One region of the Paucibacter sp. KCTC 42545 genome, then DNA from elsewhere that is predicted to be linked to it. Evidence: predicted binding sites of a transcription regulator. Region 1 holds the regulator's gene; the other holds the start of a gene.
What was found. Region 1 encodes FNR, which switches genes on or off when oxygen is low (the NO sensors DNR and NnrR bind a similar motif). Its sites were predicted from a motif close to TTGATNNNNATCAA; they were not measured.
Positions count from the first base shown of each region.

Region 2: cyoA (ubiquinol oxidase subunit II) is a predicted target of FNR. The motif match lies at 2,718-2,731, and genes of this name have one in related genera.

Region 1 is NZ_CP013692.1:2,610,213-2,621,209, forward strand. It holds gene AT984_RS11330 (HPF/RaiA family ribosome-associated protein) at 1-99, opposite strand, end outside; gene icd (NADP-dependent isocitrate dehydrogenase) at 286-1,539, opposite strand; gene AT984_RS11340 (NADP-dependent isocitrate dehydrogenase) at 1,703-3,940, opposite strand; gene AT984_RS11345 (urease accessory protein UreH domain-containing protein) at 4,068-4,787, opposite strand; gene hemN (oxygen-independent coproporphyrinogen III oxidase) at 4,787-6,220, opposite strand; gene fnr (fumarate/nitrate reduction transcriptional regulator Fnr) at 6,444-7,178, shown strand; gene AT984_RS11360 (hypothetical protein) at 7,310-7,657, opposite strand; gene AT984_RS11365 (hypothetical protein) at 7,659-7,922, opposite strand; gene ccoG (cytochrome c oxidase accessory protein CcoG) at 7,974-9,446, opposite strand; gene ccoP (cytochrome-c oxidase, cbb3-type subunit III) at 9,473-10,387, opposite strand; gene AT984_RS11380 (cbb3-type cytochrome oxidase subunit 3) at 10,384-10,539, opposite strand; gene ccoO (cytochrome-c oxidase, cbb3-type subunit II) at 10,557-10,997, opposite strand, start outside.
Region 2 is NZ_CP013692.1:311,071-322,067, forward strand. It holds gene groL (chaperonin GroEL) at 1-52, opposite strand, end outside; gene AT984_RS01335 (co-chaperone GroES) at 180-470, opposite strand; gene AT984_RS22295 (nuclear transport factor 2 family protein) at 792-1,172, opposite strand; gene AT984_RS01340 (MFS transporter) at 1,324-2,643, opposite strand; gene cyoA (ubiquinol oxidase subunit II) at 2,900-3,874, shown strand; gene cyoB (cytochrome o ubiquinol oxidase subunit I) at 3,951-5,954, shown strand; gene cyoC (cytochrome o ubiquinol oxidase subunit III) at 5,981-6,613, shown strand; gene cyoD (cytochrome o ubiquinol oxidase subunit IV) at 6,610-7,026, shown strand; gene AT984_RS01365 (SURF1 family protein) at 7,032-7,847, shown strand; gene AT984_RS01370 (ATP-binding protein) at 7,837-9,171, shown strand; gene AT984_RS01375 (response regulator transcription factor) at 9,164-9,796, shown strand; gene AT984_RS01380 (hypothetical protein) at 10,032-10,214, shown strand; gene AT984_RS01385 (ExeA family protein) at 10,255-10,997, shown strand, end outside.

The DNA of each region.
Region 1 (10,997 bases):
CCGGAAGCGAGCCAGCTTGGCCTTCAACTCGGTCTCGATCCAGGCCGACAGGGACTCATTGCCTTCGATGTTCTCGTCGGTGTTGATTTGAAATTGCATGCCATTCCTCCTGTGTACTGCAAAGGTGCCGAACCAGTATAGGACGCTCTCCTCAGCCCCTGGGCGCACAGGGCACACGCGTTTGACCAGCATCAAGACTGGTGCTCAAACGGAAAAAAGCCCCGAGGCCAGAGCAGCGTCGGGGCTTGAAATTCAGCGCCAAGCCAGGGGCATGGCAGAGGCAGGTCACATATTGTCGATCATCACTTGCCCGAAGCCAGAGCAAGACACTTGCGTGGCGCCGTCCATCAGGCGCGCGAAGTCATAAGTGACCTTCTTGCTAACGATGGACTTTTCCAGCGAGCTGATGATGATGTCCGCCGCTTCCAGCCAGCCCATGTGGCGCAACATCATCTCGGCCGAGAGAATCTCGCTGCCGGGGTTGACGTAGTCCTTGCCAGCGTACTTGGGTGCCGTACCGTGGGTGGCTTCAAAGCAAGCCACCGAGTCCGACAAATTGGCGCCGGGAGCAATGCCGATGCCGCCAACCTGCGCGGCCAGGGCGTCGGAGATGTAGTCGCCGTTCAGGTTCAGCGTGGCCACCACCGAGTATTCGGCGGGACGCAGCAGGATCTGCTGCAAGAAGGCGTCAGCGATCGAATCCTTGATGGTGATGCTCTTGCCGGTCTTGGGGCTCACCAGCTTGCACCAGGGGCCGCCGTCGATCAACTCGGCGCCGAACTCCTTCTGCGCCAAGGCATAGGCCCAATCACGGAAGCCGCCTTCCGTGTACTTCATGATGTTGCCCTTGTGCACGATGGTGACACTGGGCTTTTCATTGTCGATCGCGTATTGAATGGCCTTGCGCACCAGGCGCTCGGTGCCTTCGCGCGACACCGGCTTGATGCCAATGCCCGAGGTATTGGGGAAGCGGATCTTGGTCGCACCCATCTCCTCTTGCAAGAACTTGATCAGCTTCTTGGCCTTCTCGCTCTCGGCCTCGTACTCAATACCGGCATAAATGTCTTCCGAGTTCTCACGGAAGATCACCATATCGGTCTTATGCGGCTCTTTCACCGGCGAAGGCACGCCCGCGAAGTAGCGCACCGGACGCAGGCACACATACAGGTCCAGCTCCTGGCGCAAGGCCACATTCAAGGAACGAATGCCGCCACCCACCGGCGTGGTGAGCGGGCCCTTGATGGACACCACATACTCCTTCAGGACGTCCAGGGTCTCGGCCGGCAGCCAAACATCCGGACCGTAAACCTGGGTCGCCTTCTCGCCAGCGTAGATCTCCATCCAGTGGATCTTCTTCTTACCACCATAGGCTTTGGCCACGGCGGCATCGACCACTTTGATCATCACGGGCGTGATGTCCAGGCCCGTGCCGTCACCCTCGATATAGGGAATGATGGGCTCGTCCGGCACATTGAGTGACATGTCGGCATTGACGGTGATCTTGGCACCCTGATCAGGGATCTTGATGTGCTGGTACATGTAGGCAGGTCTCCAGATGGAACTCGGGGGCAATCAGGTGAAAAATTCTAAGGGCGGAAAATGACGGCGCCTGAATGTAAAAAAGCCAGTGCGGGCACCGGCTGTATCTGTCGCGCCGCTAGACCCGAAAACCTAGCGGCGCCTGTGCGCAAGCGCTGGCCGCTCAGCCGGCCAGGGAAGCCAGGGCAGCGTTGAAGGTGGCGCTCGGGCGCATCACTTCGGCCAGCTTGGCCATATCGGGCTTGTAGTAGCCACCGACATCAACCGGCTTGCCCTGCACCGCCGCCAACTCAGCCACGATGGTGCTCTCCTGCTCGGCCAGCACCTTGGCCAGCGGGGCAAACTTGGCCGCCAATTCTGCGTCCTCGGTCTGCGCCGCCAAGGCCTGCGCCCAGAACAGCGACAGATAGAACTGGCTGCCGCGGTTGTCGAGCTGACCGGTCTTGGGGCTGGGGTTCTTGTTCTTGTCCAACAAGGTGCCGGTCGCCGCATCCAAGGTCTTGGCCAACAAGTTGGCGCGTGCATTGCCGGTCTTGAGGCCCATGTCCTCCAGGCTCACGGCCAGCGCCAGGAATTCGCCCAAGGAGTCCCAACGCAGATGGTTTTCTTCCACCAACTGCTGCACGTGCTTGGGCGCCGAGCCGCCAGCACCGGTTTCGTACATGCCGCCGCCGGCCATCAAAGGCACGATGGACAGCATCTTGGCCGAGGTACCCAGTTCCATGATGGGGAACAGGTCGGTCAGGTAGTCGCGCAGGATGTTGCCGGTGGCGCTGATGGTGTCCAGGCCACGAACCACACGCTCCAGGGTGTAACGCATGGCGCGCACCTGGCTCATGATCTGAATATCCAGACCGGCCGTGTTGTGCTCATGCAGGTACATCTTGACCTTGGTGATCAGCTGCGCCTCGTGCGGACGGTACTGGTCCAGCCAGAACACCACGGGCATGCCCGAGTTGCGCGCGCGGTTGACGGCCAGCTTGACCCAGTCGCGGATGGCGGCATCCTTGCACTGGCACATGCGCCAGATGTCGCCCTGCTCCACATCTTGGCTCATCAGCACTTCGCCGGTGTCTAGGTCGGTGATGTTGGCCACGCCGTCTTCAGGGATCTCGAAGGTCTTGTCGTGCGAGCCGTACTCTTCGGCTTGTTGGGCCATCAGGCCGACGTTGGGCACCGTGCCCATGGTCTTGGGATCGAAGGCACCGTGCCATTTGCAGAAGTTAATCATCTCCTGATAGATGCGGGCAAAGGTCGACTCCGGCATCACGGCCTTCACGTCCTTCAGGCGGCCGTCGGCGCCCCACATCTTGCCGCCGTTGCGGATCATGGCCGGCATGGAGGCGTCAACGATGATGTCGTTGGGCGAGTGGAAATTGGTGATGCCCTTGGCCGAGTCCACCATGGCCAACTCGGGGCGATGCTCGTGGCAGGCGTGCAGATCGCGCTTGATCTCGTCTTGCTTGCTCTGCGGCAGGGTGGCGATCTTGTTGTACAGATCGACCATGCCGTTGTTGACGTTGATGCCCAACTCTTCGAACAGCTTGCTGTGCTTCTCGAAAGCCTCGGCGTAGAAAATCTTGACGCAATGGCCGAAGACGATGGGGTGCGACACCTTCATCATCGTCGCCTTGACGTGCAGGGAGAACATCACGCCAGTCTTGTGCGCGTCTTCGATCTCACGGGTGTAGAAGTCCAGCAGCGCCTTCTTGCTCATGAACATGCTGTCGACCACTTCGCGGTCCAGCAGCGCCACCTTGGGCTTGAGCACGATGGCCTTGCCGCTCTTGGTGATCAGTTCCATCTTGACGTTACGAGCGCGGTCCAGCGTCATGGACTTTTCGCCGTGATAGAAGTCACCGCTGTGCATGTGCGAGACATGCGAACGCGAGGCTTGGCTCCAGTCGGCCATGCTGTGTGGGTTCTTGCGTGCGTATTCCTTGACGGCCTTGGGCGCGCGGCGGTCCGAGTTACCTTCACGCAGCACCGGGTTCACCGCGCTGCCGATGCACTTGCCGTAGCGCGCGCGGATGTCTTTTTCTTCGTCGGTCTTGGGGCTTTCCGGATAGTCGGGAATTGGGTAGCCCTTGCCTTGCAACTCCTTGATCGCCGACTTCAGCTGCGACACCGAGGCGCTGATATTGGGCAGCTTGATGATGTTGGCTTCAGCCTTCAGGGTCAGCTTGCCCAGTGCGGCCAACTGATCGGGCTCGCGTTGGTCTTCGCTCAACAGTTCCGGGAATTGCGCCAGGATGCGGCCAGCGACCGAGATGTCGCTGGTTTCAATATGAACGCCCGCAGGCGCGGTGAACGCGCGGACGATGGGCAAGAACGACGCCGTCGCCAGCAGTGGCGCTTCGTCGGTCAAGGTGTAGATGATGGTCGATTTCGAAGCGGTCATTTGGTATCCAGATCGGCCCATGTGCAGGCCCAAGGGGGTAGATCGATTAGAGGGTGAATTCTAAGTCAGTCGCGCCACGCTGTGCTGCCCAGTCTTCTATAAGAGTTATGCGGGCGTCAGCATGGCGTCAAACCACCGAGCTACAAAAAGCCGCCACCTGCGCCCACAGGCCATGCCCCAAGGCCCAGCCCGAAGCAGCCACCAGCCCCAGCCCGCCCAAGCGCACCGACAGGCGCAGCGCACCCGCGCCACCATCTTGAGCCGTACGCAAACGGCTCAGCAACCAAGGCCCCAGCGCCAATCCGGCCCCGGAGCTGATGGCAAAGCAGGCCATGATCGCCCCGCCCTGCACCGGCCCAGAAGCCAGCGCCGCCAGCAGCAAAGCCGATTGCAGCAAGCCGCAAGGCCAGGCCACCCAAGCCAAACCAGCCAGACCTGCGCGGGCCCGAACTTTCATTTGCGCCGGGCCGGCGAAGGCCACACGCCCTTGGCGCAAGCCATCAAGCGGCACTTCAAGCTGATGCCCAACATCCTGCCCCAGACGCGCCAGCCATGCCGGCGGCTGACCGCGCCAGAGCAAGGCCAAGCCCAGCATCAAGGCCGCCACATGCAGCATCACCCACAGCGGGCGCAGCAGCGCCGAAGCCTGGCCCATCTGGGCCAGCAATTGCACGCTGGCCGCCGCCACCGCTCCCGCGGCCGCGTACCCCACCAAGCGCCCGAGCTGAAAGCTCACGGGTGCACGCCCCCCGGCCGCAGCGCAGGTCGCGCCACACATGGCCAGACAATGGGGAACGCCGGCCAAGCCCATCAACAGGGCCGAGCCGGCAAGGGCGACATCAAGCATCAGATGATTTTAGAGAACTTCGCGCGGCTGCGATCGGCTTGCAGGTAACGATCAAACACCATGGCCACAGCGCGCACAAAGAACCAACCCAGCGGCGTCACTTGAATGGCGTCGGCGTCCACCGTCACCAAGCCCTGCTCCGCCAGCTCACGCATGCGCTCCAGCTCGGGCTTGAAATACTCGGCCACATCCACGAGGTGCGCCAAGGCGATGGACTCAAACTCCAGCCGCCCCTGGCACATCAAAGCCATGATGACGGCGCGGCGAACGATGTCGTCGCGGGTCAGGGCCAAGCCACGCTCGATGGGCAGCTGGCCTTGACGCAAGGTGTCGTAATAGGCCTCCAGCGTCTTGACGTTCTGGCTGTAGTTGGCGCCAACGCGGCCGATCGCCGACACACCCAAAGCAATCAGGTCACAGTCCGGCTGGGTGCTGTAGCCCTGGAAATTGCGATGCAGGCGGCCCTGGCGCTTGGCTACGGCCAAGGAGTCATTGGCCAAGGCGAAATGGTCCATGCCGATATAGCTATAGCCATGCGTCATGAAGCCTTCAATCGCGCCGTGCAACATCGCCACCTTGGCGGCACCCGGCGGCAGTTGGGCTTCGTCGATACGGCGTTGCGGTTTGAAGCGCTGCGGCAAATGAGCGTAGCCGTAAAGCGCGATGCGATCCGGCTTCAAGGCACCCACTTGCTCGATGGTGCGAGCAAAGGACTCGGGGGTTTGCAGCGGCAGACCGTAGATCAGATCCACATTGGTGGACTCAAAACCCAGCTCGCGCGCCGCCGTCATCAAGGCCTCGACGCTAGCAAAGCTCTGCTGGCGATGCACCGCCTTTTGAACATGCGGATCAAAATCCTGCACGCCGAAACTCAGGCGGTTGAAGCCCAGGCTGCGCAGATGCTTGAGGCGGTCCACATTGACCGTGCGCGGATCCACCTCGATGGCCATCTCGGCTCCGGCAACGATGCGGAAGCGCTCACGCAAGGCCTGCACCAAGCCCGTCAACTCTTCATCGCTGAAGAAGGTCGGCGAACCGCCACCCAGATGCAGCTGAGACACCCCGGCGCCGCGACCCAGATGGACCAGCGTCAAGTCCATCTCGGTGATCAAAGCTTGCAAGTACTCCGCGGCTTTGTCGTGATGCTTGGTAATGACCTTGTTGCAGGCGCAGTAGTAGCACACCGATTCACAGAAGGGGATGTGCACATAGATCGACAAGGGCGCAGCGCCGCCAATCTGCGAGCCGGTGGCCCTTTGCACCAAAGCCTGCGCGTAGTTCTCGGCGGTGAAGGCCTCAACAAAGCGATCCGCGGTCGGGTACGAGGTGTAGCGTGGCCCGGACACATCGAAACGACGCAACAGGTCTTCGTTGATGATGCTCACGGCGGAGTCTTTGCCTGACAGGGCTTGGGGCTGGGTGATAGAAACCATGGCTCGCATATTGCCAAGCCCGCCACACAAGCGATTGACCGAGATCAAGTTTGGCCTCATTCTTTGCCCTAACAATCGCATGTATTGCGCATTGGGCTTGAGCTAAATCATGTTTGGCGAAGCCGATAAGCGGCGATCAGACGTTCGAATCGCCGCCTTGCCCCGAACAGATGCCGACAACGGCGCCTGCCCACTGCGATATGCGTCATCCATAATGCACTCTATGAACGTCACCGTACCTATCAAGATTGAACCGCTCAAGGTCGCCTGCTCCAGCTGCAATTTGCGCGAGCTTTGCCTACCCGTGGGCTTGTCGTCGGGTGACCTCGAGCAGCTGGACGAGCTGGTTGCCACCCGCCGCCAAGTGTCGCGCGGCGACACCTTGTTCCGTAGCGGCGATCCGTTCCAGTCGCTTTACGCGGTGCGCACCGGCTTTTTCAAAACCTGTGTCTCGTCGGAAGATGGCCGCGACCAAGTCACTGGCTTTCAAATGGCGGGCGAATTGCTGGGCCTGGACGGCATCAGCACCGACCGCCACAGCTGCGACGCCGTGGCGCTCGAAGATTCCCAGGTCTGCGTAATTCCCTTTGAGCAACTGGAAGAGCTGTCGCGCGAGTTCACCGATTTGCAGCGCCAGTTCCACAAGATCATGAGCCGGGAAATCGTGCGCGACCACGGCGTGATGCTCTTGCTGGGCAGCATGCGGGCGGAGGAACGCCTGGCAGCCTTCTTGCTAAACCTGACCCAGCGCCTGCAGGCGCGCGGCTTCTCCGCCGCTGCCTTGGTGCTGCGCATGACGCGCGAAGAAATCGGCAGCTATTTGGGCCTGAAGTTGGAGACGGTCAGCCGCACCTTCTCAAAATTCCAGGAAGAGGGCCTGCTGGAAGTGAAGCAACGCCACTTGCGCATCCTTGACCAAGCGGGCCTGCAAAAGCTGGTGAACAACGGCGCCTGCTAAGCCCTAGGCTTAGCGGCTGCTGAGCCGCGCCAGCGGCACAATAAAAGAAGGGCTGAGTGGTACTCAGCCCTTCTTTCTTTCATTCAGGCATTCAGCATTGAGCGCCGCCCGAGCGAGCGGCCTACTTCGACCTACTGCGGCCATCGCCGCGGGTGAATGGCTTGAGGTGCATCAGGCGTCTCCGGCAAGGTGGCCAGCATCAGGCTGATGCTGGATGCCAAGCTGATGACGCTCCAAAAAATCAGAAAGCTGAGCGTGTAAACGGCCTGGCGGGAGAGTTCCATACGCTCGCCGCCGAACCAGGTCAGATCGCTGGGGTCAACCACCGAAAACACCAAACCCTCGGTCACCCCTGCCATCACAAAGGCCGGCCAGGCAATGGCCATCGCCCAGCGTGCCAACCTGGACGTAGGTGGCGGCAGATCCACCGCAAAGGTGGCGTCATCCGACTCAACACGATTGCGGGGCTCGGTATTCATCTTATTGCGTACCAGTGGCAGCGTGATTGCGGCCCTTCATGGCCGGTGCCAAGGAGGCCGGAGCGGCTTCCTTGGAAGCCTTGCCCACATACGTGGTCTGCACCTTGGACTCGTCCAGCACCGTCTCGGGGAAATGCAGGGCCAGGTACAGGGTCACAAAGCTGGCAAGCACCACCAGACCCGGTCCACCCCACACCAGCCACATGAACTTCTCACGCCACCAGGGGCTAGAAGACTCGGTCTTGCTCTTGTTTTCTTGACTCATTGCGTCAACTCCTGCTTTGCAAGGACTTCTTATTCAAAAATTCGTTCGCGCTTAGCGCGGCACGACAAAGGTCGATTTTTCCTTGATCTCGATCTTGCCGCTGGCCACACCTGCTTTGTCAACCGCCTGTCCCATCAAGGCAAACGAGATGGCATGCGCGCCGACACCGGCCTGCGCCGCCGACTCCGGCGGAATACGCACCGCCACCGACACCCAACGCGCTTCGGCCGGCGCCAAGACCAAGCTCACTGGCTTACCCAAGGCGATGCCTTCCATGCCCTTGACGCTGACGCTGAACTGCTGCGCGCCCTCGGTCGCATTCATGATCTGCAGGCGATAGAGGTTCTCGATATAGCCGTCTTCCACCAGGCGGGACAGCACGCCGCGGTCACGCACCACATCCAGTTTGACGGGGCTGCGCAAGAACAAGAGGCTGGCCAACAAAGCCGTACTCAAGGTCACCAGCACCACGCTGTAAATGATGACGCGAGGGCGGAACATGCGGCGCAGCTTCTGCGCCGGGCTGAGATGCTGGGCCAGGCCGTTCTGGGTGTCGTAACGAACCAGCCCGCGCGGGTAGTTCATCTTGTCCATCACCTGATCGCAGACGTCCACGCAGGCGGCGCAGCCAATGCACTCGTATTGCAGGCCCTTGCGGATATCAATGCCGGTGGGGCAGACCTGTACACACAAGGTGCAGTCGATGCACGAACCCAGGCCGGCGGCCTTGGCATCGACCTTCTTGCCACGCGAACCGCGCGGCTCGCCACGCTCTTGGTCGTAGCTGATGATCAGGGTGTCTTTGTCGAACATGGCGCTTTGAAAGCGCGCATAAGGACACATGTATTTGCAGACCTGCTCGCGCATATAGCCTGCGTTGCCGTAGGTGGCAAAACCGTAAAACAGCACCCAGAACCATTCCCATGGGCCAAAGCCCAAGGTGAAGGCCGAAGCCCACAGTTCTTTGATGGGGGTGAAGTAGCCAACAAAGCTGAAGCCGGTCCACAAGCCGACCACGATCCAGGTCAGTTGCTTGCCACTCTTGCGCCACAGCTTGTTGAAGTTCCAGGGCGAAGCGTCGAGTTTCATGCGCGCTTGGCGATCACCCTCGAACTGCTTCTCGATCCACATGAAGATCTCGGTGTACACCGTTTGCGGGCAGGCATAACCGCACCACAAACGCCCGGCCACCGCAGTGAACAGGAACAGGGCATAGGCCGAGATCAGAAGCAGACCCGTCAGGTAGATAAAGTCCTGCGGGTAAAGCACCAGGCCAAAGATATAGAAACGCCGGCTGGCAAGCTCAAACAGAACCGCCTGCCGGTCATTCCACTGCAGCCAGGGCAGGCCGTAGAAGAGCAACTGGGTGAACCAGACCAAACCCCAGCGCCAACGAGCGAACACGCCCGTCACCGAACGCGGGTAGATCTTCTTTTGTGCTTCGTAGAGGTTGACGATCTCAATGACCGTCTCCTTGCCTGCCGAAGATTTACCCGTGGCCGTCTGGCCCACCTCTGCACTCATCTCAACCTACTTTTTTCAGCCCTACATCACTTGGCCGCAACGGCCGAGCTGTTCGACAGACTCCAGACATAAGCACCCAGCACATTGATCTGCTCGGGGCTCAAGCGGCTGGCTTGTGCCGGCATCAGGTTGTTTTTGCCGTTGTTGATCATGGCGATCACAGCATCTTCACCCCAGCCATGCAGCCAGATCTTGTCGGTCAGGTTGGGCGCGCCCAGAGCCTGGTTACCCTTGCCGTCTGCACCGTGACAGGCCGCGCAGGCACCGAACTTCTCCTTGCCCAGCTGTGCAGCAATGGCATTGTGCGCGCTGCCCGACAGGCTCAGCACATAGTTAGCCACATTGCGCACATCGGCAGCGGAACCCACAGCAGCGGCCATCGGCGGCATGATGCCGTTACGACCGTTGGTGATGGTTTGCACGATGGTGTCGTGGTTACCGCCGTAGAGCCAGTCGTTGTCGGTCAGGTTCGGGAAGCCCTTGCTGCCCTTGCCGTCGGAGCCGTGACAGCCTGCGCAGTTATTGGCAAACAAACGCTCACCGATGGCCATGGCCTCCGGGTTCTGCGCCAATTGATCTGCCGGCTTGCCGTTGAACTTGGCGTAGACGGCACCCATGGCTTCGCGTGCCTCGGCCTGCTCTTTGTCATAGGCACCGGCGCTGCTCCAACCCAGGCTGCCCTTGTGGGTGCCCAGGCCGGGGTACATGGCCAGGTAGATGCCGGCGAAGATCACCGTCAGCACGAACAGAATCGCCCACCAGCGCGGCAGGGGATTGTTCATTTCACGCAGATCTTCGTCCCACACATGACCCGTGCTGTTGTCGTTCGCCATGACTCGGTGACGAGCCGCAACACCCAACAAGACCAGGCAGAAAACCAGACCGGCAATGGTGCCGATGGCAACGAAAAGCGACCAACCATTCGAGAAAAAGTCACTCATTGAGACCTCCCGCTAACTTCATCGTCGAGCGGCAGCTGGGCCAACTCGTCGAAACGATCCTTGTTGCGGCTGGAATAGGCCCAGCCGACGATCAAGAGAAACACAACCATCGAGACCAAGGTCACGATGCTGCGCAAGATATTGATGTCCATGACTTGATGCCCTTCCATCACTTCACCGTGGTGCCCAGCACTTGCAGATAAGCAATCACGGCGTCCAGCTCGCTGGAACCCTTGACAGCTTCCGCTGCGCCAGCGATCTCGGCGTCCTGGTAAGGCACACCGACGACACGCAGGGCGCGCATCTTGGGTGCCAGCTCAGCCGGGTCAAGCATGGCCTTGGCCAACCAGGGGTAGGCGGGCATATTCGACTCGGGCACCAAATCGCGCGGATTGGTCATGTGGATGCGATGCCACTCATCGCTGTACTTGCCGCCAACGCGGTGCAAGTCGGGACCGGTGCGCTTGCTACCCCACTGGAAGGGGTGGTCATAAACGAACTCACCAGCCATCGAGTAGTGGCCGTAACGCAGGGTCTCCGAGCGGAAGGGGCGAACCATCTGCGAGTGGCAGTTGTAGCAACCCTCGCGGATGTAGACATCGCGCCCAGC
Region 2 (10,997 bases), 2.3 Mb from region 1:
CAACCATGCGTGCGCGGGCTTCGCCGCCGAAAACTACGTCTTTTGCTGCCATGGAAATTTCTCCGAAATTTGGGTGTGCGGAGAGCCTGGAATACGGGCTCTTACTTGCACAAAAAACTCTAGTCAGTTGGGGACAGAGCAGCCCCTGAGTACAGGGTCAGGTCTGTCCCGCAAATCACTTATTTTTCAACAACGGCGAAGAGGTCTTCTTCGCGCATCACGAGGAGTTCGTTACCGTCGACCTTGACGGTCTGGACGCTGTACTTGCCGAACAGAACGCGGTCACCGACCTTGACGTTCAGGGCGATCAGGTCGCCACGGTCGTTGCGCTTGCCGTTACCGACGGCCAGCACTTCGCCTTGGTCCGGCTTCTCAGCGGCGGCGTCAGGGATGAAGATGCCCGAGGCAGTCTTGGTTTCTTGTTCGAGGCGCTTAACGATCACGCGATCGTGCAGAGGACGCAGGTTCATCACATCTCCTTGAGATATTGGTCAGGGCTGACAACAAAGCAACAGCCGAGAAAAGTCTCGGCTGCGCTGAATTTTGAGTCGTTAGCACTCACGGGGTGCGAGTGCTAGCAATCGAATTATAGGGGCGAGAGTTGTCAATTCAAGACCCACCCTTGGCGCAGTGGGCGTTTGCCGGGCGGGGAGCTGCGATCAGGTCTGGGCTTAAAAGTGTCGGGGCACCAGCGCGGGCTGATTCTGGCTGCTGGAATTTTGGGTAGGTGATCGAGTGGAGTTGGGTGTGGGCCTCGCTTCTGGGGCGAAGGCGGATGCGTTTGTGTTCGTTCACCAAGTTTGCGCAGCTGCGGTGCCTTGGTGATAACGCATTTGCCAACCGTCTCCAACCCGAATCCAGATGGAGGAACGCAAGGTGTGGCGTACCAAGGAACCATCCGCTTGACGATGAGCGGCTCGGTAGGTGAGTAAGGCAACGCCGGCCTGCAACTCTGTTGCGACGTAGTTGTCAGCGACCACTTCTACAGGCACTGACTCGCTGAGCAGCATGTCGACCATGGCTGCACGGTTCCAGTGGCGCCCGGACCGGCCAACTTCTTCAAAGTCGGCATGAAGCAATGCGTTGATTCTTGAAGCGCTTTTTCGAACGCCCGGAAGATGCAACTCGCCTTCGAGTTGGGAAAGGGTGCGAACTAGCGTGTCGGCCGACATCTGGGTTCCTCTAGTGGCTACTCTTGAGCGCTAAAGGTTACCGTCTTGCTAGGCTGCTTTCGGCCTTCAACAGGCGCAGTTGGCGCAAGTAGCTCAGGCAAATGGCTGCCCAGGCTTGAATGCCCCGGCCGCGAAGCCGGGGCATTGCTCTTTAGTCGCGCAGCGACTTCAAGCGGTTGACCCGCAAGGCCAGCAAGGTGCAGGCGGCACCCGACAGCAAATAGAGGCTAACGGCGCCCAGGCCGAAGCGCGCCGACAAGGCCAGCGCCACCAGGGGGGCAAAGGCGGCGCCGATCAGCCAAGCCAGGTCGGCCGTCAGGGCGGCGCCGGTGTAGCGGAAGCGGGGCAGGAAGTTGGAGGTCACCGCGCCGGCGGCCTGACCATAGGACAGGCCCAGCAGTACAAAGCCGACCAGGATGAAGCTGTCTTGGCCCGCCGTGCCGCCGCCCAGCAGCCAGGGTGTCAGCAGGCTGAACAGGCCGATCACGGTGGCCAAGCTGCCCAGGAAGCTGCGCCGGCCCATGCGGTCGGCGATCAGGCCTGAGATCGGCATGGCGGCGGCTGCCAGCAGGGCGCCGCCGATCTGCACGCTGAGGAATTCGCCCATGGTCTGCGCGGAGTACAGCGACACCCAGGACAGCGGGAACACCGTCACCAAATGGAAGAGCGCGTAGCTGGCCAGGCTGGCGAAGGCGCCGATGGCGATGTTCTCGCCTTGCTGGCTGAGCAGTTCGCGCACGCTGCAGGGCTCCAGTTCGCGGGCTTCGAGTTCGCGCTCGTACTCGTGCGTGAGCACCAGGCGCAGGCGGGCGAACAAGGCCACCACATTGATGGCGAAGGCGGCGAAAAAGGGGTAGCGCCAGCCCCAGCTGAAGAAGTCAGCGCCGTCCAGATTGGCCCACAGGTAAGCAAACAAGCCGGCTGCGATCACAAAACCCAGCGGTGCACCCAGTTGACCCAGCATGGCGTACCAGCCGCGCTTGCCTTCCGGCGCATTCATGGCCAGCAGCGAGGGTAGGCCGTCCCAGGAGCCGCCCAGCGCCAGGCCTTGGCCGATGCGGAAGATGGCCAGCAGGACGATGGCGCTGCCGCCGATGGCGGTGTAGCTGGGCAGCATCGCCATGCCGGCGGTGGAGCTGCCTAACAGGAAGAGCGCCAGGGTCATCTTGGTGCTGCGGCCGAAGTGCTTTTGCACCTGCATGCCCAGCACCGTGCCGATCGGCCGCACCATAAAGGCCAGGGCCAGTAGGGCGAAGGCGTAAAGCGTGCCGTCCAATCGGCTGGCAAAGGGGAAGAACACGGCCGGGAAGACCAGAACCGAGGCGATGCCGAAGACGAAGAAGTCGAAGTACTCCGACGCGCGGCCGATGATGACGCCGACGGCGATATCACCCGGGGCGACCGAGCTGGCTTCTTGGGAATTGCTGGCCGGTTGGCCGGCAGGGAGCGGGTAGGCGGCTGAGCTGTTCATGTCGATTGGGAAGGTAGCTGGGAGAAAACCCTCTTACGAGAGCGGCGGGACCCCTAGGACAAAATGTCCAATCGTTGACCTAGCTCAATCAGGATACATTCCGGCCGGGTACGCAATGGCGTTTTCCCGCCTTTTCTGGTAACTACCAATGACTCCCGTCCCCTCCCCAAAATTGACTCAGGCCGGTCCCACAGGTCTGAAGCGGCTCGGCGTGCTGGCTGCAACGCTGCCTCTGGCGGCCTGCAATATGGTGGTGATGAAGCCTTCGGGCGACATCGCGCAGCAGCAAGCTCAGCTGATCATCACTTCCACGCTGCTGATGTTGCTGATCATCGTGCCGGTGATCTTCCTGACCCTGTTCTTTGCCTGGCGCTACCGCCAAGCCAACCGGGCCGCCACGTACAAGCCGGACTGGGATCATTCCACCAAGCTGGAGTTGCTGATCTGGGGCGCGCCCTTGCTGATCATCATCGCACTTGGCGCCATCACCTGGATCAGCACCCACAAGCTGGACCCCTATCGCCCGCTGGATCGCATCGCGCCCGGCCGCCCGGTGGCCGCTGATGTGAAGCCGCTGGTGGTGGAGGTGGTGGCGCTGGACTGGAAATGGCTGTTCCTTTACCCGGAGCAGGGCATTGCCACCGTCAACGAGCTGGCTGCCCCGCTGGACCGCCCGATTCAATTCAAGCTGACCGCCTCCACGGTGATGAACAGCTTCTACATCCCGGCGCTGGCAGGTCAGATCTACACCATGCCCGGCATGCAGACGCAGTTGCACGCGGTCATCAACAAGCCGGGCGTCTTCGACGGCTTCTCGGCCAATTACAGCGGCGCCGGCTTCTCGCATATGCGCTTTAAGTTCCATGGGCTGTCGCACGAAGACTTCGATGTCTGGGTCGCCAAGAACAAGGCCGAGGGTGTGCTGCTGAGCCGCAGCGTTTATCAGCAGCTTGAGCAGCCCAGCGGCCGTGAGCCGGTGCGCCGCTACGCCGAGGTGGAGCAGGGCCTGTATCAGGCCATCCTGAACCGCTGCGTGGATACCAACAAGATGTGCATGGGCCAGATGATGGCCATCGACGCCGCGGGCGGCACCGGCAAGGGCGGGGTGGACGGCGTGCGCCGCCAAGCCTGGCGTGACGGCGAACGCAGCGTGGTCGCCGCCATGTGCACCCCGCAAAACCTCGATCAGTACCTGCCTGCGGCCAACGCCAGCCGCAGCGCACAGCCCTGATTCGCCGGGCTGCCGGCCGCCGTGTCACCGACACAGCGGCCAGCGGCCCGCAATGCTAGAACTCCGAGAGAAGCCCATGCTTGACTCCCCCAACACCTCAACATCGCTGCTTTTTGGTCGCCTCAGCTGGGCCGCCATTCCGCACGATCCCATCATCCTCGGCACCTTTGTCATGGTGATCCTGGGCGGCCTCGGCCTGACCGGCGCGATGACCTACTACCGCGCCTGGGGCCCCTTGTGGCGCAATTGGTTGACCAGCATCGACCACAAAAAGATCGGCATCATGTACATCGTGCTGGCGATCGTCATGCTGCTGCGCGGCTTTGCCGACGCCATCATGATGCGCGCCCACCAAGCCATCGCCTTCGGTGACAACGCCGGTTTCCTGCCGCCGCACCACTACGACCAGATCTTCACCGCCCACGGCGTGATCATGATCTTCTTTGTGGCCATGCCTTTTGTGACCGGCTTCATGAACTATGTGGTGCCGCTGCAGATCGGTGCCCGCGATGTGGCCTTCCCCTTCCTGAATAACTTCAGCTTCTGGATGACGGCCAGCGGCGCCGTGCTGATCATGGCCTCGCTGTTCATCGGCGAGTTTGCTGCGACCGGCTGGCTGGCTTACCCGCCGCTGTCGGGCATTTTGGGTAGCCCGAGTGTGGGGGTGGATTACTACATCTGGTCACTGCAGCTCGCGGGGGTGGGCACGACGCTATCGGGCATCAACCTGATTGCCACCATCGTCAAGATGCGTGCACCCGGTATGACGCTGATGAAGATGCCCGTCTTCACCTGGACCTCGCTGTGCACCAACGTGCTGATCGTGGCGGCCTTCCCGGTGCTGACCGCTGTGCTGGTCTTGTTGAGCTTGGACCGTTATCTCGGCACCAACTTCTTCACCAACGACATGGGCGGCAACGCCATGATGTATGTGAACCTGATCTGGATCTGGGGTCACCCCGAGGTTTACATCCTGATCTTGCCCGCCTTCGGCATCTTCTCGGAAGTGGTGTCTACGTTCAGCCGTAAGCGCCTGTTCGGCTATGCCTCAATGGTTTATGCCACCGTGGTCATCACGATTCTGTCCTACCTGGTGTGGTTGCATCACTTCTTCACCATGGGCTCGGGCGCCAGCGTGAATGCCTTCTTCGGCATCACCACCATGATCATCTCCATCCCCACGGGGGCGAAGATCTTCAACTGGCTGTTCACCATGTATCGTGGCCGCATCGAGTTTGATGTGCCCATGCTGTGGACCATGGGCTTCATGGTCACCTTCGTGATCGGTGGCATGACGGGTGTGCTGCTGGCGGTGCCGCCGGCTGACTTCGTGCTGCACAACAGCTTGTTCCTGATTGCCCACTTCCACAACGTCATCATCGGCGGCGTGCTGTTCGGCATGATGGCCGGCATCAGCTACTGGTTCCCCAAGGCCTTCGGCTACAAGCTCGACCCGTTCTGGGGCAAGTGCTCGTTCTGGTTCTGGCTGGTGGGCTTCTACCTCGCCTTCATGCCGCTGTATGTGCTGGGCCTGATGGGTGTGACTCGCCGCATGAGCCACTTCGATGACCCGTCGCTGCAGATCTGGTTCCAGGTTGCCGCACTCGGCGCCGTGCTGATCGCCATTGGCATCGCCAGCTTCCTGATCCAGTTGGTGGTGAGCTACCGCAACCGTGAAGCTCTGCGCGACCACACGGGCGACCCATGGGGTGGCCGCACGCTGGAGTGGTCCACCGCTTCGCCGCCGCCGGACTACAACTTCGCCTTCACGCCCATCGTGCATGAGCTCGATGCTTGGCATGACATGAAGCAGCGCGGCGCGGTGCGCCCGACCAGCGGCTTTATGGAAATCCATATGCCCAAGAACACCTCGGCAGGCATCATCTTGGCCGGCTTGGCCACGGTCTGCGGCTTTGCCCTGGTCTGGCAGATTTGGTGGTTGGTGATCGTCAGCTTCGTCGCCGTGTTGGCGGCAACTATCAAGCACACCTTCAACTACAAGCGCGATTTCTACATCCCCGCGGATGAAGTCAAGCGCTGTGAAGACGCCCGCAGCAAGGCCCTGGCGGCTCTTGCCTGAAGCCAGGAATTAGCGAGACTGAAACGATGAGTTCAAACATCCTCACCGCCGACGCGGTCACGGGCGCCCCGCGCTTCTTTGACACCGAAGGCAAGCATCATCCGCAGCAAGGCACGCTGCTGGGCTTCTGGCTCTATCTGATGAGCGACTGCCTGATCTTTGCCGTGCTGTTCGCCGTCTACGCCGTGCTGGGCCGCAGTTATGCGGCCGGCCCCTCGGGCGCGGATCTGTTCAGCCTGCCCCTGGTGGCGGCGGGTACGGCAGCGCTGCTGCTGTCCTCCATCACCTACGGCATGGCCATGATTGCCATGCAGCATGGCCGCATCAAGGGCGTGCTGACCTGGCTGGCCATCACCGGCTTGTTCGGTCTGGCCTTCCTGGGCCTGGAGCTGTATGAGTTCCACCACCTGATCCATGAAGGTGCGGGCCCGCAGCGCAGCGCCTTCTTGTCGGCCTTCTTTGCCCTGGTGGGCACCCACGGCTTGCACGTCACCTTCGGCCTGGTGTGGCTGGTGGTGCTGATGCTACAAGTCAAGAAGCTGGGCCTGACGGTGGAAAACAAGCGCCGCCTGATGTGCTTGTCGATGTTCTGGCACTTCTTGGACGTGGTCTGGATCGGTGTCTTCACCTTTGTTTATCTGATGGGAGTGATGCCATGAGCGCGCAGCATCAACATGAGGGTCACGCTGACCACGATCACGATCACGATCACGATCACGGCCATGACGACGACGGCGGCTACCACGCCACCGTGCGCGGCTATGTGATTGGCTTCTTGCTGTCGGTCATCCTGACCGCCATCCCCTTCTGGCTGGTGATGGGCAAGGTCTTGCCGACATCGGGCATGACCGGGCTGGTCATCATGGGCTTTGCGGCGGTGCAGATCGTCGTCCACATGGTGTACTTCCTGCACATGAACGCCAAGGTCGAAGGCGGCTGGTCCATGCTGGCGCTGATCTTCACGCTGGTGATGGTGCTGATTCTGTTGGTCGGCTCGATCTGGGTCATGCACCATATGAACGCCAATATGATGCCCACCCACAGCATGGGCGAGGCGCGCATCGCGCCTTGATGCCCGTGAGCCAAAACCCAGCCAACAGCCAACACGCGGGTGCCGAACAGCCCCGCGCTGCGCGGCCGCGCTGGGTGGTGGCTTTTGTGCTTGTGCTGGCCGGCCTGCTTTGCGCAGGCTTTTTCGCGCTTGGCAATTGGCAGCTGCAGCGGCTGAGCTGGAAGCAGGCGCTGATCAATCGCATCAGCCAGGCTCAGCAGGCGGCGCCCGTGCCTGCGCCATCAGCCGCGCAATGGACGCAGTGGCCGCTGGCGCAGCAGCAAGCGCTGGAATATCACCGCGTCCGGCTGCAAGGGCGTTTTGCCCATGAGCTGGAAACCCTGGTGCGTGCCAGCACCGAGCTGGGTACGGGCTCCTGGGTGCTGACCCCGATGGCTGTTGAGCTTGAGGGGCAGCCGCGCGGCTGGGTGATCGTCAACCGTGGCTATGTGGGCGCGGATCAAGTGGCGCCCGCTAGCCGGCCGGCACCCGTGGCGACGACTGAGTTGCAAACGGTGGTCGGCTTGCTGCGCCTGAGTGAGCCCGTCGGCAGCCTGCTGCAAAAGAACCAGCCCGAGCAGGCACGCTGGTATTCACGCGATGTGGCGGCCATTGCCCAGGCTCGTGGCCTGAGCGGTGATGTGGCTCCCTTCTTCGTGGATGCGGTGGCTGCGCCCGAGCAGCCCGAGTGGCCGCGTGCCGGCCTGACCGTCTTGAGCTTCAAGAACAACCATCTGGTCTATGCCATCACCTGGTTTGGGCTGGCCTTGATGGTGCTGGGCGCGGCGGCTTTTCTCGCTCGTACAGAATGGCGGCTGAGACAAGCACGCCATGCCGACTGACCCCCGCGCCACCTCCCGTCAAGAAGAAGCTGCCGCCGCGCCTGAGAATCTGGCCGGGCGGCGCAATCTGTTGCAGCTGATCCAGCTGCGCTGGCTGGCCGTGGCCGGGCAATTGGCCACCATCCTGACCGCCGAGCTGCTGCTGCAAGAGCGGCTGCCGCTGCGCGAGATGCTCATCCTGCTGGCTGGCCTGGCCTTGTTCAACGCCGCCTGCTGGCTGCGCTTGCTGCGGGCGCGCGGCACCATCCACAACGGCGAGTTGTTGGCGGGCCTGGTGGTGGATGTGCTGGTGCTGAGCGCGCAGCTCTACTTCAGCGGCGGTGTCGGTAACCCCTTCATCTTTCTGTATTTGTTGCAGCTGGCCGTCGGCGCCATGCTGCTGCGGCCGCGCTATATCTGGGCCATGGTGGGTTTGACCTGCGCCTGCTTCTTGGTGCTGACGGTCTGGCACCGCCCGCTGAGCCTGCCGGATATGGGCCTGCAATCTCTCTCGGTGCATTACATCGGCGGCCTGCTGGTCTGCTTCATGTTGAACGCGACGCTGCTGGTGATCTTCATTCACCGCATCGGCCGGAATTTGCGCCAGCGCGACAGCCATCTGGCCGATCTGCGTCAACGCGCCGCGGAAGACGAACACATCATCCGCATGGGCTTGCTGGCCAGCGGCGCGGCGCATGAGCTGGGCACGCCCTTGGCCACTTTGTCGGTGATTCTGGGCGACTGGTCGCGCATGGCGCCTTTCGCCGCCGACCCCGAGCTGCGCGAGGAAATCGAGGAGATGCAGTTCCAGCTGACCCGCTGCAAGTCCATCGTCACCGGCATCTTGTTGGCGGCCGGTGAGTCGCGCGGCGAGGCACCCGGTCAAACCACGCTGCATGCGTTTCTGGACGGCATGGTGGCCGAGTGGCGCGAAACCCGGCCTGGCCAGCAGCTGAGCTACGAGCGCCGCGACACGCCCGACCTTGCCATCATCTCCGACACCGCCCTCAAACAGATGCTGGCCAATGTGCTGGACAACGCGCTGGAAGCCGCGCCCCAGCAGCCCATCGCCCTGCAGGTGCGCTGCGCCGACGAATGGCTGACGCTCTTGGTCTGCGACCAGGGGCCGGGTTTTGCCCCCGAGATCCTGGCGAATTTCGGCAAGCCCTATCACTCCAGCAAAGGCCGGCCCGGCAGCGGCCTGGGCCTCTTCTTGTCGGTCAATGTGGCGCGCACCCTGGGCGGGCATATCGAAGCCCGCAACCGGCCGCAGGGCGGCGCCGAGGTGCAAATCAGCCTACCGCTGGCAGCTTTGAGCTGGCGTGAAACAATTGGCCATGCCTGATCCACTCTCTGCCGCTACACCCGCTGCTGGTAATGCCGCTGCTGGTAATGCCGCTGCTGGTAATGCCGCTGGCGCCCCGCTGGCCGCACCCCAAGAGCAGCCCTTGCTGCTGATCGTCGAAGACGACGATGCCTTTGCCCGCACCCTGATCCGCTCCTTCGAGCGGCGCGGTTATCGGGTGCTGCGCGCTGCTGATCTGGCCCAGATGCAGGCCTTGCTGGCCCAGCACAAGCCGGGATTCGCGGTGGTGGACCTCAAGCTGGCCAGTGGCGACTCCGGCCTGGCCTGCGTGCAAGCCCTGCATGGCCACAACCCGCAGATGCTGATCGTGGTGCTGACCGGCTACGCCAGCATTGCCACCGCCGTGGAGGCCATCAAGCTCGGCGCCCGCCATTACCTCGCCAAGCCCGCCAATACCGATGACATCGAGGCCGCCTTTGCGCGCGCCCAAGGGGATGTGGAGGTAGAACTGACCGAGCGCACCACCTCCATCAAAACGCTGGAGTGGGAGCACATCCACGAGACCCTGGCCGCCACCGGCTTCAATATCTCGGAAGCAGCCCGCCGCCTGGGCCTGCATCGCCGTACCCTGGCGCGTAAGCTTGAAAAGCAGCGGGTTAAGTGATGGGCTTGGCCCCATCGGATTGAACGTTAGCCGTGCGTCTCGCTCAAGGTTTTGTGTGAATTGCGCTGGCGCCAGGGGCGGCCGACCTTGAATACAGCGATGCTTGCCATGTGCGCCGGCCTTCCGCGCGGCATTTGTGTTGCTCTGGCGCTCCTGGCTTATGGGCGTTTAGCGGCCACAAATCTGGCCGCTTTGCCGAAGCACGCACAATGCGCGCATCGAATCTTGGCCTGCCATGAGTAAATCCGCCCACCGCTTGCACGAAATCGATCTGTTGCCTGGCATCGCCCTAGCATGGTCGCTGCTCTTCCGCTTCCTGACGCGCGCGCCGCAAGCGGGCTGGATGAGCCATGTGGATGCCACCCAGGCGGTGGCAGCAATGCGTGCCCGTGGCCTCGCAAAGGCCAGCCGTGCCTGATCGCCAGTCGCCCCAGCCGCCCCCGCCTCCCGTTTTGCCCATGTACGCCCAATTTTTCGGCCTCAAACAAGAACCGTTTTCCATCGCGCCCGACCCGCACTACCTCTTCATGAGCGAGCGGCATCGCGAGGCTTTGGCGCATCTGCTTTACGGCCTGCGCGGTGGCGGGGGCTTTGTGCTGCTGACCGGGGAGATTGGCGCGGGGAAGACCACGGTGTGCCGCTGCTTCCTCGAGCAGATTCCGAAGAAGTGCAATGTGGCCTATGTCTTCAACCCCAAGCTGACGGCGCTGGAGTTGCTGCAGACCATTGCCGAGGAGTTCCACATCCGGCCGCGCGACAGTGCTCCCGCCGCAGGGGAGGGCATCAAGCAACTGGTCGATGCCATCAACGAGTTTTTGCTGCGCACCCATGCGGTCGGCATGAACAATGTCTTGATCATCGACGAGGCCCAGCTGCTGTCCACCGAGGTGCTGGAGCAGCTGCGCCTGTTGACCAATCTGGAAACCCGCGAGCGCAAGCTGCTGCAAATCATCCTGATCGGCCAGCCCGAGTTGCGCGGCATGCTGGCCGCGCCCGAACTGGAACAGCTGGCGCAGCGGGTGATCGCGCGCTTCCATCTGCCGGCCTTGTCGGCCGCCGAGACGGGGCAATACATCAAGCACCGCCTGACCGTGGCCGGCCTGCGCGGCAGCTCGCCGTTTGAGGGCAAGCTGCGTGAGCGGATTCACCAGCTTTCGCGCGGCGTGCCACGGCGCATCAATTTGCTCTGCGACCGCGCCTT